Regions from separate parts of the Streptomyces sp. NPDC052114 genome, predicted to be linked through region 1. Evidence: riboswitches for the same ligand, from Rfam matches in the RefSeq annotation. Region 1 holds a riboswitch; each other region holds the start of a gene.
What was found. Region 1 has a riboswitch for cobalamin ahead of AB0L89_RS28735 (CbtB-domain containing protein). Riboswitches for the same ligand answer to the same signal wherever they lie in the genome.
Positions count from the first base shown of each region.

Region 1 (4,119 bases):
CCGTCACCCGCGGCGGCCACGGGCATCACGCGCCCCGGGCGGAGTTCGCCGTGGCGCTCGGCTGCGAACTGCGCCACGCCCATCGGCTCGTCTACGCCGCCGGACTCGCCCCGGACGATCCCCGCGCCGCCACACCGATCGGCCTCGGCTGCCGCATCTGCGAACGCCGCGACTGCGCCCAGCGGGCCCGGCCGCCGGCCGGCGGGCGGCTCGCCATCGACCCCGACCGGCGGACGTACGTGCCGTATCCCGTCGAGAGCCGCGCCCGTTGACCCACCACCCGGCCCCCGCACACCCCTGCCCCTGCCCCTGCCCCCGTCCGAGGAGAGCACCGTGACCCGCCGTGTCCTGCTCGTCTCCCCCGCCCTGAACGAGTCGCTGAGGCAAGCCCGTTTCGACGACGGGTCACCGCTCGACGCCTCGGGCCGTACGGCCGCGGAGGCGGCGGCCGGGTCACTGCCGGCGCCCGCCCTGGTGGTCACGTCCGGCACCCGGCGCTGCCGCGAGACGGCCGCCGCCCTTGGTCTCGCCGCGGCGGACGCACCGGGAGATCTGGCCGGGCCGGACGTGGGACGGTGGCGCGGCAGGACCTTGGCCGACGTCAGCGCCGACGAGCCGGAGAACGTGGCCCGGTGGCTCGGCGAACCCGACTTCGGGGCCGGTGGCGGGGAGTCCGTGGTCGACGTGTGCACGCGCGTGGAGCGCTGGCTCACGGCGACGGCGACGGCGACGGGTGATGGTCCGGTGGTGGCCGTCGTGGAGCCGGAGATCGTCCGCGCCGCCGTGGTGCACGCGTTGGGAGCGCCCCCGTCCGCGTACTGGCGCTGCGATGTGGCACCGCTGACGGTCACGGAGCTGAGCGGCCGGAGCGGCCGCTGGAACGTACGGCTCGGCAGACCGCTGCCCCCGGCATGAGCCGGGTGCGCCCTTCGGCTCGGTGCGCCGCCCGGCCCCCCGCGGCCCCGCCGCTCAGTACCGGCCCTCACGGAAGCGCCGCAGCAGCGCCGCGAGGGCACAGCGCGGGCAGTCGGCCTCGGTGACGGCGGCGCATGCCGCCTCGGTGCACTCCCCGGTCAGCTCCTCCAGGTCGCGCAGCAGGCCTTCGATCCGCTTGGCCTGCTGGGCGAGGACGCGGACCTTCGCGCTCTGTCCGCCGATCTGCCGTCGGCTCGCGACGAGTTGGTCGTACTCCTCAGGAGTCAGGGCGACCGCGTCACGGCCGCCGAGAACGATGTGGCGCGGCTGAAGTCGTCTGCTCACTCGGCTCCTCTGCTCGACGCCGGTCCATGGTCCCGGTGTAACGCGAGAGGGCCCCCGGAAGGTTCCGTGGGCCCTCACTCGCCGCTGGGGTCGACCGGGTCACCGCCCGGTGGACACCGCCTGTCCGGAGGCGACGTCCGCGGACCCCGGCCGCAGCAGACGCTGCGCCAACTCACCGAAGATCAGGCCGAATCCGCCCCACAGCACGATCTGCGTGGCGAGGGCGGAGAGCCGGAACCGCCACAGGAGCGCGGCCGGGAAGTTCCCCGGCACGTCGTTGATCACCGGCAGGACGGCGAACGCGATACCGACCGCGACGGCGAAGCCGAGCACGGCCGCCACCGTCGCGTACCAGGTGCCGATCCGTGGCGCGAGCCGCTTGCCGAGGATGGTGGCACCGATCGCGAGGAGCACGCTGAGCACGATCATCAGGAAGTACAGGGTCGTCCGCTTGCCGATGGTGTCGGGGTTGCCGACGGCGGGCGGATTGGCCGGGTACTTCAGGAACGGCACGACGTACACCGCAAGAAGGGCGCATCCGGACAGCAGCAGCGCCGTGGCGCGCGGGCCGAAGCGGCCCACCCGCCCGAGGGCGAAACAGAAGGCGAGCGCGGCGATGCCCCCGAAGGCCACGCCGTAGACGAGGATGCCGGTGGCGAGACCGGCCGTGGACTGCAGGCTCCGCGAGACGAGTTCGACCTCGTCGCCGTGGGAGTGGGCGGCGTGGGCCTCCTCGAAGCCGATGGCGGCGTCGACGTTCGGCTCGCCGAGCCAGTAGGAGATCACGAGGGCGAGCACGCCGGCCCCCAGGCCGGCGAGCATGCCCCGAACGAGCAGATTGCGTACGGTGGCGGAGTTCATGAGCGCGCGGCGTTCCTCCGGCTCAGTGGCAGGGGAAGCCGAGCAGATGGCGGGCGTCGTGGACCCACTCATGGACCTCCGCGCCGCTGAACACGGAGACGGCGCCCTGCTCGGCGCCGACGAAGTACAACAGGACCAGCATCAGGATCCCGAAGAAGACCGCCCAGGGAGCGATCACCTTCAACGGCAGCCTGTCCGGCACGACAGGGGTGGTGGCGGTCGGCGGGGCGACGTGCTGCGCCATGGCGGAGCCTCCTCTGGGAATTCGCGTCCCATCTCGGTGGTGCACAGGACGACCGTCACGGGTCTGGCTCACGAGGGCCCGAAGGCCCTCGCACACAGTGGCGCGACCGCGCCGGATTCCCACCGGCTTCCGCCGACCGTCGTCGACAACAGCACGACGTTACCGTGTGTCGCGTTCATGGCCAAGAGGGGGCGGCCCCTCACCGGTCGGTCATCAGGCTGCTGACCGGCACCCACCCTTCCCGCCCGTCGGAGTTCCGGCACCACAGCCAGCCGCTCGCACGGTCCTCGGCGACCACCTCCAGGGTGTCCCCCGCGGCCGTGGGCAGTTCCGTCGTGTCGTACGGGATCTCGACGCGCACCGATCCGGACGGGCCCGAGAGGTGCCGGGCCGGGACCCAGCCCGTTCCGTGGGCGGCGGTCACGAAGACGAACTCCGGCCAGTCGGGGCTGCGTTCGCCGGCCTCGACGCGGTCACCCGCGGCGAGGCGGAGCGGTTCGCGTGCGGGAATCTCGTGGGACGACCGTGCCGTCACCTGCTTGGTGGGCCGCGTACTCGTCATGGGGTCCTCCAGGCGCCCGGTCCATCACCGTGATCCTTGAGTCGCGCTTCCGTGGCTCGTCAGTCGCTCTTCAGCGTGTAGAAGTGCACCGGCGAGTTTGGCCGGAAGCCGATCCGCGGATACACCGGCGCGCCCGCCGCCGTCGCGTGCAGGGTGGCGCGGGTCAGACCCGTGGCGCGGGCACCCTCGTGGAGCGCCTTGCGGGTCACCGCCTCGCCGTAGCCCCGTCGTTCCCACTCCGGGTCCGTGGCGACGAGCACGACGAAGAGGCGGCCGTCCGTCTCGACGGTGGCGGCACAGGTCACGGGGACGCCGTCCCGTACACCCAGATAGGCGTGCACGCCTTCCTTCCACAGGGCCGACCCGAGGAGCCCGTCACGGCCGTCCTCCAGCGGGAAGCCGTAGGCGCGCGAGTTCAGATCCGCGTACGCCCGCAGCTGGTCGTCGGTGGTCACCCGCTCGAACGTCAGGTCGGGGTGGACCGGGTCGGGGATCGGCAGGAAGTCCCCTGCCATGCCGGTGCCGGGAAAGGCGTACGCGAGGCCCGCCTTGTCGGCCGCCGCCTCCAACTGCTCCCGCGCCTCGTCGCCGAGGAGGCCCTCGAAGAGCCAGAGGAATCCGGGGTGCCGCTTCGCGCGCATGATGTCCGCGGCCCGGCGCAGGCGCTCCTCGACGAGTTCCGGGCCCGCGTCGACATCGGTCAGCGTGAGGCAGTTCCAGAAGGCGAACCGGCAGTCGGCCCAGCGCACGGCGATGCCCGGCAGGTCCCGCACGTCCGCGTCCGCGTCGCGGTCGAGCACCAGGGTGCGCCAGCCCGCGGCCAGCTGCTCCATCGATTCGATCGATTCCGTGCGATCGGTCATGGGACCTCCTGAGGGTACGGCGATTCGGGGATTGATCCTGAAGTGTCCCTCACGTACGACGCCGCACTGTCCGCATCGTGCGCCACCGTGCCCGCACCGCAACGGAATTGACTCGATACCGCCCCACCCGCCCCACCACACCTCGCTCCGCCCCATTGACGATGCACGGTCATGACGGGACTCTGTACCACACTTGCGAACACCGTTCATTCACGTGAACACACGAGCGTGAGCGGCGGCACGCGTCATGAAGGACCAGCCAGCCATGAGGAGGCAGCGGGAGATGAGTGGATTCCAGGGCGGTACGCAGCAAAGGGGCGCGTCCCGCA
Region 1 is NZ_JBFAWC010000014.1:109,608-113,726, forward strand. It holds gene AB0L89_RS28715 (short-chain fatty acyl-CoA regulator family protein) at 1-272, shown strand, start outside; gene AB0L89_RS28720 (histidine phosphatase family protein) at 334-915, shown strand; gene AB0L89_RS28725 (hypothetical protein) at 970-1,260, opposite strand; gene AB0L89_RS28730 (CbtA family protein) at 1,360-2,121, opposite strand; gene AB0L89_RS28735 (CbtB-domain containing protein) at 2,144-2,365, opposite strand; cobalamin riboswitch at 2,404-2,539, opposite strand; gene AB0L89_RS28740 (SH3 domain-containing protein) at 2,565-2,927, opposite strand; gene AB0L89_RS28745 (GNAT family N-acetyltransferase) at 2,987-3,790, opposite strand; gene AB0L89_RS28750 (Tat pathway signal sequence domain protein) at 4,074-4,119, shown strand, end outside.

Region 2 (4,119 bases), on a different contig from region 1:
CGCAGCACGTCCACGGGGAAGTGCTTGTCGCGGTCCCAGGCGACGGCGTGCGGGGCGAGGTGTTCCTCGGCGAAGTCCAGGGTGACCTCGGCGAGGGCGAGTTGGTCCTTGGTGAGGGTGCCGGTGAGCGATGTCATCGCGGTCATCCCATCGTCGGGATGGTGAAGTTCGCGCCTTCCCTGGCTCCGGCGGGCCAGCGCGAGGTGACGGTCTTGGTGCGGGTGCAGAAGCGGACGGCGTCGGGGCCGTGCTGGTTGAGGTCGCCGAAGCCGGACCGCTTCCAGCCGCCGAAGGTGTGGTACGCGACCGGGACCGGGATGGGGACGTTGACCCCGACCATGCCGGCGCCGACGCGCCGCGAGAAGTCGCGTGCGGTGTCGCCGTCCCTGGTGAAGATCGCGACGCCGTTGCCGTAGGGGTGCTCGGTGGGCAGGCGCAGCGCGCTCTCGTAGTCCGCCGCGCGGGCCACGCACAGCACCGGCCCGAAGATCTCCTCCCGGTAGATCCGCATGCGCGGCGAGACCCGGTCGAAGAGGGTGGCCCCGGCGAAGAAGCCGTTCTCGTGTCCTTCCAGGGTGAAGTCACGTCCGTCGACGACGAGTTCGGCGCCTTCGTTGACCCCGATGTCGACGTAGCGGCGGACGCGGTCGAGCGCCTCGCGGCTCACCAGCGGGCCGAAGTCGGCCTCGGGGTCGTCGGAGCGGCCGATGCGCAGGTCGGCCACGCGTTCCTTGAGGCGGGCGACGAGTGCGTCACCGGTCTCCTCCCCCACCGGGACGGCGACCGAGATGGCCATGCAGCGCTCGCCCGCGGAGCCGTACCCGGCGCCGATCAGGGCGTCCACGGCCTGGTCGAGGTCGGCGTCCGGCATAACGATCATGTGGTTCTTGGCGCCGCCGAAGCACTGGGCGCGCTTGCCCTGCGCGGCGGCGGTGGCGTAGATGTGCGCGGCGATCGGGGTGGAGCCGACGAAGCCGAGCGCCTGGACGCGCGGGTCCTCCAGGAGGGTGTCCACGGCTTCCTTGCCGCCGTTGACGACGTTCAGGACGCCGGGCGGCAGGCCCGCCTCCAGGAACAGTTCGGCGAGCCTGAGCGGTACGGACGGCGCGCGCTCGGACGGCTTGAGGACGAAGGAGTTGCCGCAGGCGAGCGCGGGCGCCAGCTGCCACAGCGGGATCATCGCGGGGAAGTTGAACGGGGTGATCCCGGCCATGACGCCGAGGGGTACGCGCAAGGAGTACACGTCGATGCCGGTGCCCGCGTTGTCGGTGAACTCGCCCTTCAGCAGATGCGGGATGCCCGCGGCGAACTCGACGACCTCCAGGCCGCGTTGCAGGTCGCCGTGGGCGTCGGCGACGGTCTTGCCGTGCTCGCCGGACAGGAGCCGGGCCAGCGAGTCCCGCTCGCCCTCGACGAGTTGGAGGAAGCGCAGCAGGACGCGGGCGCGCCGCTGCGGGTTCCACTCGCCCCACGCGCGCTGCGCCTCCTCGGCGTCGGCGATCGCCTCGGCCGTCTCCGCGCGGCCGGCCAGCGGCACCTGGGCCTGCACGGAGCCGGAGTTGGGGTCGTACACGTCGGCGTAGAGCCCCGAGGCCCCGCGCACGTGCTTGCCGGAGATGAGATGGGTCAGTTCACGGACCATGGGAGCCTGCTCTCGTCAGGTGGGATCCGGGGATGGCACGGCAGACCGCCGACAGCGCCCGTCGGGGGGCGTGGCCGGGGCAGCCGTGGGACGCGAAGGCCTAGGGGCCGTCGGGGAGTTGAGCGCGGGCGGGGACCGCCGCGCGCTCCGCCGGATCACCTGGGTCGTGGGTACGGACCGGTGCCATGCGTGTCTGCTCCATCCTCGTGGACAACACGGAACACCCCGCGGCCGGTATCCTGACTCCCGGATCAACGCGCGTTCTCCCGCCTTCCCGACGGGACTTGTCCGTCAGTGGCGTATCGCTCGGCGAGAACGCACTCCCCGGTCACAGTGGCGGGACCGCGCCGGATTCACACCGGCTTCCCTGCACCGCGGGCTCTGCTCACGAACATATAGTTGGACGTCCTAGTAAGTCCACCCCACCCTCCCCGGCACCGGGTCGACATCCGCGGGCCACCTGCGTGACCTTCGGCGGGTATACGCTGACCACTGCAGCTGGTTCGCCCTGCCCGCCAGGCAGGCGCGTCGCAAGAGGGAACCCGGTGGGAATCCGGGACTGCCCCGCAGCGGTGAGCGGGAACGACCGCCGTCACACGCACTGGGACCGGAGAGCCGGTCCTGGGAAGCGACGGCCAGTAGGTGTCCGCGCCTTCTCACGAAGGCGGTGGACGGGCCCGCGAGTCCGAAGACCTGCCCGTTGCCCGTGCGCGACCGATCGCGCACGGAGATCTCGGTGACCTCGAGGGCGGGTCGGCGTACACATCAGGCGGACGACCGCGCGCACGGCGCCGGTCCGCTCCTCCCGATGCGTCACACCCTTCGCGCCCCCGTCGCCGCCGGGATCGGCACCGACACGCTCGCGAAGGAGAGTTCCGTGACATCCAAGTCCGCAGCCGCGGCAGTGCACGCCACCGTGTACGGCTACCCCCGCCAGGGCCAGAACCGCGAACTGAAGAAGGCCGTCGAGGGCTACTGGAAGGGCCGGGTCACCGCCCAGGAGCTGCGGGAGACCGCCGCGACGCTGCGCCGGACCGCCTGGCGCCACCTCGCCGACGCCGGCCTCCACGAGGTGCCGACCGGCGACTTCTCGTACTACGACCACGTCCTGGACACCAGCGTGATGGTCGGCGCCGTCCCCGCCCGGCACCGCGACGCCGTCACCGCCGACGCCCTGGACGGGTACTTCGCGATGGCCCGCGGCACCCAGGACGTGGCGCCGCTGGAGATGACCAAGTGGTTCGACACGAACTACCACTATCTGGTGCCCGAGCTGGGTCCCGACACCGTCTTCACCGCAGACTCCGGCAAGCAGGTCGACGAGCTCAGGGAAGCGCTCGCGCAGGGGCACACCGCGCGCCCGGTCCTGGTCGGCCCGGTCACGTATCTGCTGCTCGCCAAGCCCGCGCCCGGCGTGGCCCCGGACTTCGAGCCGCTGACGCTCCTGGACCGGCTGCTCCCCGTGTACGCGGAGGTGCTCGCCGACCTGCGGGCCGCGGGCGCCGACTGGGTCCAGCTCGACGAACCCGCGCTGGTCCAGGACCGCACCCCGGCCGAGCTGAACGCGGCCACGCGCGCCTACCGCGACCTCGGCGCCCTCACCGACCGGCCCAGGCTGCTCGTCGCCTCCTACTTCGGCAGGCTCGGCAAGGCGCTGCCCGTGCTCGCCAAGGCGCCGGTCGAGGGGCTCGCCCTCGACTTCACCGAGTCGGCCGCGGGCCAGCTCGACGACCTCGCGGCCGTCGGCGGACTGCCCGGCAAGCGGCTGGTCGCGGGCGTGGTCAACGGCCGCAACATCTGGCTCAACGACCTGGAGAAGTCGCTCGCCACGCTGGGCACCCTCCTCGGGCTCGCCGACCGGGTCGACGTCTCCGCGTCCTGCTCGCTGCTGCACGTCCCGCTGGACGCGACCGCCGAGCGCGACATCGACCCGCAGATCGCCCGCTGGCTGGCCTTCGCCCGGCAGAAGACCACCGAGATCGCCGTCCTGGCGCGCGGCCTGGCCCAGGGACCCGGCGCCATCACCGCCGAACTGGCCGCCAACCGGGCCGACCTGGCCTCCCGGGCCGGCTCGGCGCTCACCCACGATCCGGCGGTACGCGCCCGCGTCGCGGGCGTCACCGAGGCCGACGCCCGCCGCGCGCACGCCTACCCGGAGCGCGCGCCCGCCCAGCGGGGCCGCCTCGGCCTGCCGCAGCTGCCGACGACCACCATCGGCTCCTTCCCGCAGACGACCGAACTGCGTACCGCGCGCGCCGACCTGCGCGCCGGACGGGTGGACACCGACGGCTATGAGGAGCGCATCAGGGCCGAGATCCAGGAGGTGATCGCCTTCCAGGAGAAGGCGGGCCTGGACGTCCTGGTGCACGGCGAGGCCGAACGCAACGACATGGTCCAGTACTTCGCCGAGCAGCTCACCGGATATCTGGCCACGCAGCACGGCTGGGTCCAGTCGTACGGCACGCGCTATGTGCGCC
Region 2 is NZ_JBFAWC010000016.1:138,431-142,549, forward strand. It holds gene AB0L89_RS31060 (acyl-CoA dehydrogenase family protein) at 1-137, opposite strand, end outside; gene AB0L89_RS31065 (CoA-acylating methylmalonate-semialdehyde dehydrogenase) at 143-1,642, opposite strand; cobalamin riboswitch at 1,854-2,034, opposite strand; cobalamin riboswitch at 2,125-2,358, shown strand; gene metE (5-methyltetrahydropteroyltriglutamate--homocysteine S-methyltransferase) at 2,520-4,119, shown strand, end outside.
Region 2: linked by a shared signal. The riboswitch ahead of metE (5-methyltetrahydropteroyltriglutamate--homocysteine S-methyltransferase) and the one ahead of AB0L89_RS28735 (CbtB-domain containing protein) in region 1 are both predicted to bind cobalamin.

Region 3 (4,119 bases), on a different contig from region 1:
TGGGCCGCGAACTCCAGGACGGCGGCGACCTGTTCACCCAGGTCACCCGTCACGGAGGCGACGGCGGCCGGGTCCCAGCCCGCGTCGTCCATCGCCTGCACCAGTGCGCGGGCCTTCTCCTCGGCCTCGTCCGCGCTCGTGCGCGTCGCCGCCGACTCGTCCAGGCCCAGCGCCTCCCGCAGACCCGGCAGGGCCGTCGTGCCGCCCCAGATCTGGCGGGCCCGCAGGATCGCCAGGACGAGGTTGACGCGGTCGGTGTCCGTGGGCGCCTGGCCCAGGACGTGCAGGCCGTCGCGGATCTGCGCGTCCTTGATCTCGCAGAGCCAGCCGTCGACGTGCAGCAGGAAGTCGTCGAAGCCGTCGTCCTCGGGGCGCTCCTCCAGCCCGAGGTCGTGGTCGAGCTTCGCGGCCTGGATCAGTGTCCAGATCTGCGCGCGGATCGCCGGGAGCTTCGCCGGGTCCATCGAGCTGATCTGGGCGTACTCGTCGAGGAGCTGCTCCAGGCGCGCGATGTCGCCGTAGGAGTCGGCGCGCGCCATCGGCGGCACCAGGTGGTCGATGAGCGTGGCGTGCACGCGGCGCTTGGCCTGGGTGCCCTCGCCCGGGTCGTTGACCAGGAAGGGGTAGATCAGCGGCAGGTCGCCGAGCGCGGCGTCCGGGCCGCAGGCGGCGGACAGGCCGGCGTTCTTGCCGGGCAGCCACTCCAGGTTGCCGTGCTTGCCGAGGTGGACCATCGCGTCGGCGCCGAAGCCGCCGTCGGACGCGGCCGCCGCGATCCAGCGGTACGCCGCCAGGTAGTGGTGCGAGGGCGGCAGATCGGGGTCGTGGTAGATCGCGATGGGGTTCTCGCCGAAGCCGCGCGGCGGCTGGATGACGACGAGGAGGTTGCCGCGGCGCAGCGCCGCGAGGACGATGTCGCCCTCCGGGTCGCCGCCCTGGCCCACGCGGGAGCGGTCGAGGAACATCTCGCCGGGCGCCGGGCCCCAGTGCTCCTCGACGGACTCGCGCAGCTCCGCGGGCAGCGTCGCGTACCAGCGCTTGTAGTCGGCGGCCGGGATGCGGACCGGGTTGGCGGCGAGCTGCTCCTCGGTGAGCCAGTCCTGGTCGTGGCCGCCCGCGTCGATCAGCGCGCGGATCAGCTCGTCGCCGTCGCCGGAGACGAGACCGGGGATCTCCTCGGCGGGCCCGAAGTCGTAGCCCTCCTCGATGAGCCGGCGCAGCAGCGCGACGGCGGAGGCGGGGGTGTCGAGGCCCACCGCGTTGCCGATGCGGGAGTGCTTGGTCGGGTAGGCGGAGAGCACCAGCGCCAGGCGCTTGTCGGCGGCCGGGACGTGCTTGAGGCGCGCGTGGCGCACGGCGATCCCGGCGACGCGGGCGGCGCGCTCGGCGTCGGCGACGTACGCGGGAAGCCCGTCCTCGTCGATCTCCTTGAAGGAGAAGGGGACGGTGATGAGGCGGCCGTCGAACTCCGGCACGGCGATCTGGCTCGCGGCGTCCAGCGGCGAGACGCCCTCGTCGTTCTCCTCCCAGGCCGCGCGCGAACCGGTCAGGCACAGCGCCTGGAGGATCGGCACGTCCAGGCCGGTCAGCGCGCCCGCGTCCCAGGACTCGTCGTCGCCGCCCGCGGAGGCCTCGGCGGGCTTGGTGCCGCCGGCCGCGAGGACGGTGGTCACGATGGTGTCGGCGGCGCGCAGCTCCTCGATCAGCTCGGGCTCGGGGGCGCGCAGCGAGGCCACGTACAGCGGGAGCGGGCGGGCGCCCGCGTCCTCTATCGCGCCGCACAGCGCGTCCACGAAGGCGGTGTTGCCGCTCATGTGGTGGGCGCGGTAGTAGAGCACCGCGACGGTCGGCACGAGCGTGCCCTCGACGGTGCGGGCGGTGCGCTCCAGCGGGCCCCAGGACGGCGCGGCGGCCGGCGGTTCGAAGCCGTGGCCGGTGAGCAGCACGGTGTCGGAGAGGAAGCGCGCCAGCTGCTCCAGGTTCGCGGGGCCGCCGTGCGCGAGGTAGGCGTGCGCCTCGGCGGCGATGCCGACGGGCACGGTCGAGGACGCCATCAGCTGGGCGTCGGGCGCCTGTTCGCCGGTGAGCACGACGACGGGCAGCCTGCTGGCGATGAGCTGGTCGAGGCCCTCCTGCCAGGCGCGGACGCCGCCGAGGAGGCGTACGACCACGAGCTCGACGCCGTCGAGGAGCGCGGGCAGCTCGGCGAGGTCGAGGCGGGACGGGTTGGCGAACCGGTAGTCGACCGGGCCTCCCGCCGCGCGGGCGCTGAGCAGGTCGGTGTCGGAGGTCGACAGCAGCAGAAGCATGCGTGCGCAGGCCTTCCTCGGGGTGTCCGCGCCCCGGGTGGTCGAGTGGACGGCAGGAGTTCCTGGCTCACCCCACACGGGTGGGGTTCACAGTGGCGGGACCGCGCCGGATTCTCACCGGGCTTCCTCCCTCGGGTCCTGGTGGACCCACGCCGTCGCTGGCGTTCGACGGACCTGGCGGCCCGCCGCCTGCATAGTAAGTCCTGCCCACGGTCGACCGGGCGGCCACCTGCCACAACGGCCGGTCTCGGGAGGCGACCGGCCGGATCCGCGTGGGTATGCTCGCCGCCATGCCGCCCACCCGAGCAACATCCCCAAAACAGGGCGAACCTCCCATACGTGACCGAGGCGACGCCTGCCCCGGGGCCCTGCGCCTGCACCGCGCCGACGACGGCCTGCTGGCCCGACTCCGCCTGCCCGGCGGCCTTTTGACGTCCCGTCAGGCCGAGACGCTGGCCACCGCGGCGGAGCGCCTCGCCGACGGGAACCTCAGCGTCACCTCGCGCGGCAACATCGAGCTGCGCGGCCTCGGCGAGAGCTGCGGCGGCGCGCTCTCCGCGCTGCTCGCGGACGCGGGCCTGCTGCCCTCCGAACGGCACGAGCGCGTGCGGAACGTGGTGGCGTCGCCGCTCGCCTCGATCGACGGACTCGGCCACGCCGACGTGCAGTTGTGGGCCCGTGAGCTGGACGGACTCCTCTGCGCCGAGGAGTGGACGACCGAGCTCTCCGGCCGCTTCCTGTTCGCCCTGGACGACGGGCGCGGGGACCTCGTCGGGCTCGGCGGCGATGTGACCTTGATCGCACAATCGGGCGGGACGGCGGTCGTCCGCCTCGGGGGCCGCGCCTTCCGGGTGCCCGCCGAGGCCGCGCCGCGCGCCGCCCTCGCCGTCGCCGGGGCCTTCCTGGCCGCCGCGCGCGCCGCGGGCAACGGCGCCTGGCGGGTGGGGGAACTGCCCCGCGACCAGCACGTGGACCTGTCCGGAGCGCTGGAGCGGGCGGGCTTCGACGCCGATCCTGCCGATCCGTGGGCCGTGTCCCGCAGCGCCCCGCCGGCCCCCGGCGTCATCGGCCGCGCGGTCGCCGTCAACGCCCCCCTCGGCCGCGTCACCGCCGCCCAGTGGCGCGCCCTCCTGCCGCTGCCCGCCGACGAACTGCGCGTCACCCCGTGGCGCGGCTTCGTGCTCCCCGGCTTCGCGGACGAGGCGGCGGCCCGCGAGCGCCTCACCGCACTGGCCGACGCCGGGCACATCACCACCGCCGACTCGCCCTGGCTGGGCGTCGGCGCCTGCACCGGGCGCCCCGGCTGCGCCAAGTCCCTCGCCGACGTCCGCGCCGACGCCGTGCCCGGCCGCGGCGGGCTGCCCGTCCACTGGTCCGGCTGCGAACGGCGCTGCGGGCACCCGCGCGGCGACTGGGTCGACGTCCTCGCCACCGGGGACGGCACCTACGAGGTCACGGTGCGCGTCCCCGGCGAGGAGTGGACGCCCGTGACGGGCAGGACCTTGACCGAGACGGTCACCACGGCACGTACCACCACGAAACCCACGGCCACGAGATGAGCGAGAGCACAGTGTTCGACTACGAGAAGGACGGCGCGGCGATCTACCGCGAGTCCTTTGCCACCATCCGCGCGGAGGCGGACCTCGGCGGTCTGCCCGCCGACGTCAGCCAGGTCGCGGTCCGGATGATCCACGCCTGCGGGATGGTCGACCTCGTGCGCGACCTCGCCCACAGCCCGCGCGTGATCGCCGACGCCCGCAGGGCGCTGCGCGACGGCGCGCCCATCCTGTGCGACGCGAACATGGTCGCG
Region 3 is NZ_JBFAWC010000029.1:39,273-43,391, reverse strand. It holds gene cobN (cobaltochelatase subunit CobN) at 1-2,309, opposite strand, end outside; cobalamin riboswitch at 2,345-2,479, opposite strand; gene AB0L89_RS38600 (cobalamin biosynthesis protein CobG) at 2,588-3,868, shown strand; gene AB0L89_RS38595 (precorrin-8X methylmutase) at 3,865-4,119, shown strand, end outside.
Region 3: linked by a shared signal. The riboswitch ahead of cobN (cobaltochelatase subunit CobN) and the one ahead of AB0L89_RS28735 (CbtB-domain containing protein) in region 1 are both predicted to bind cobalamin.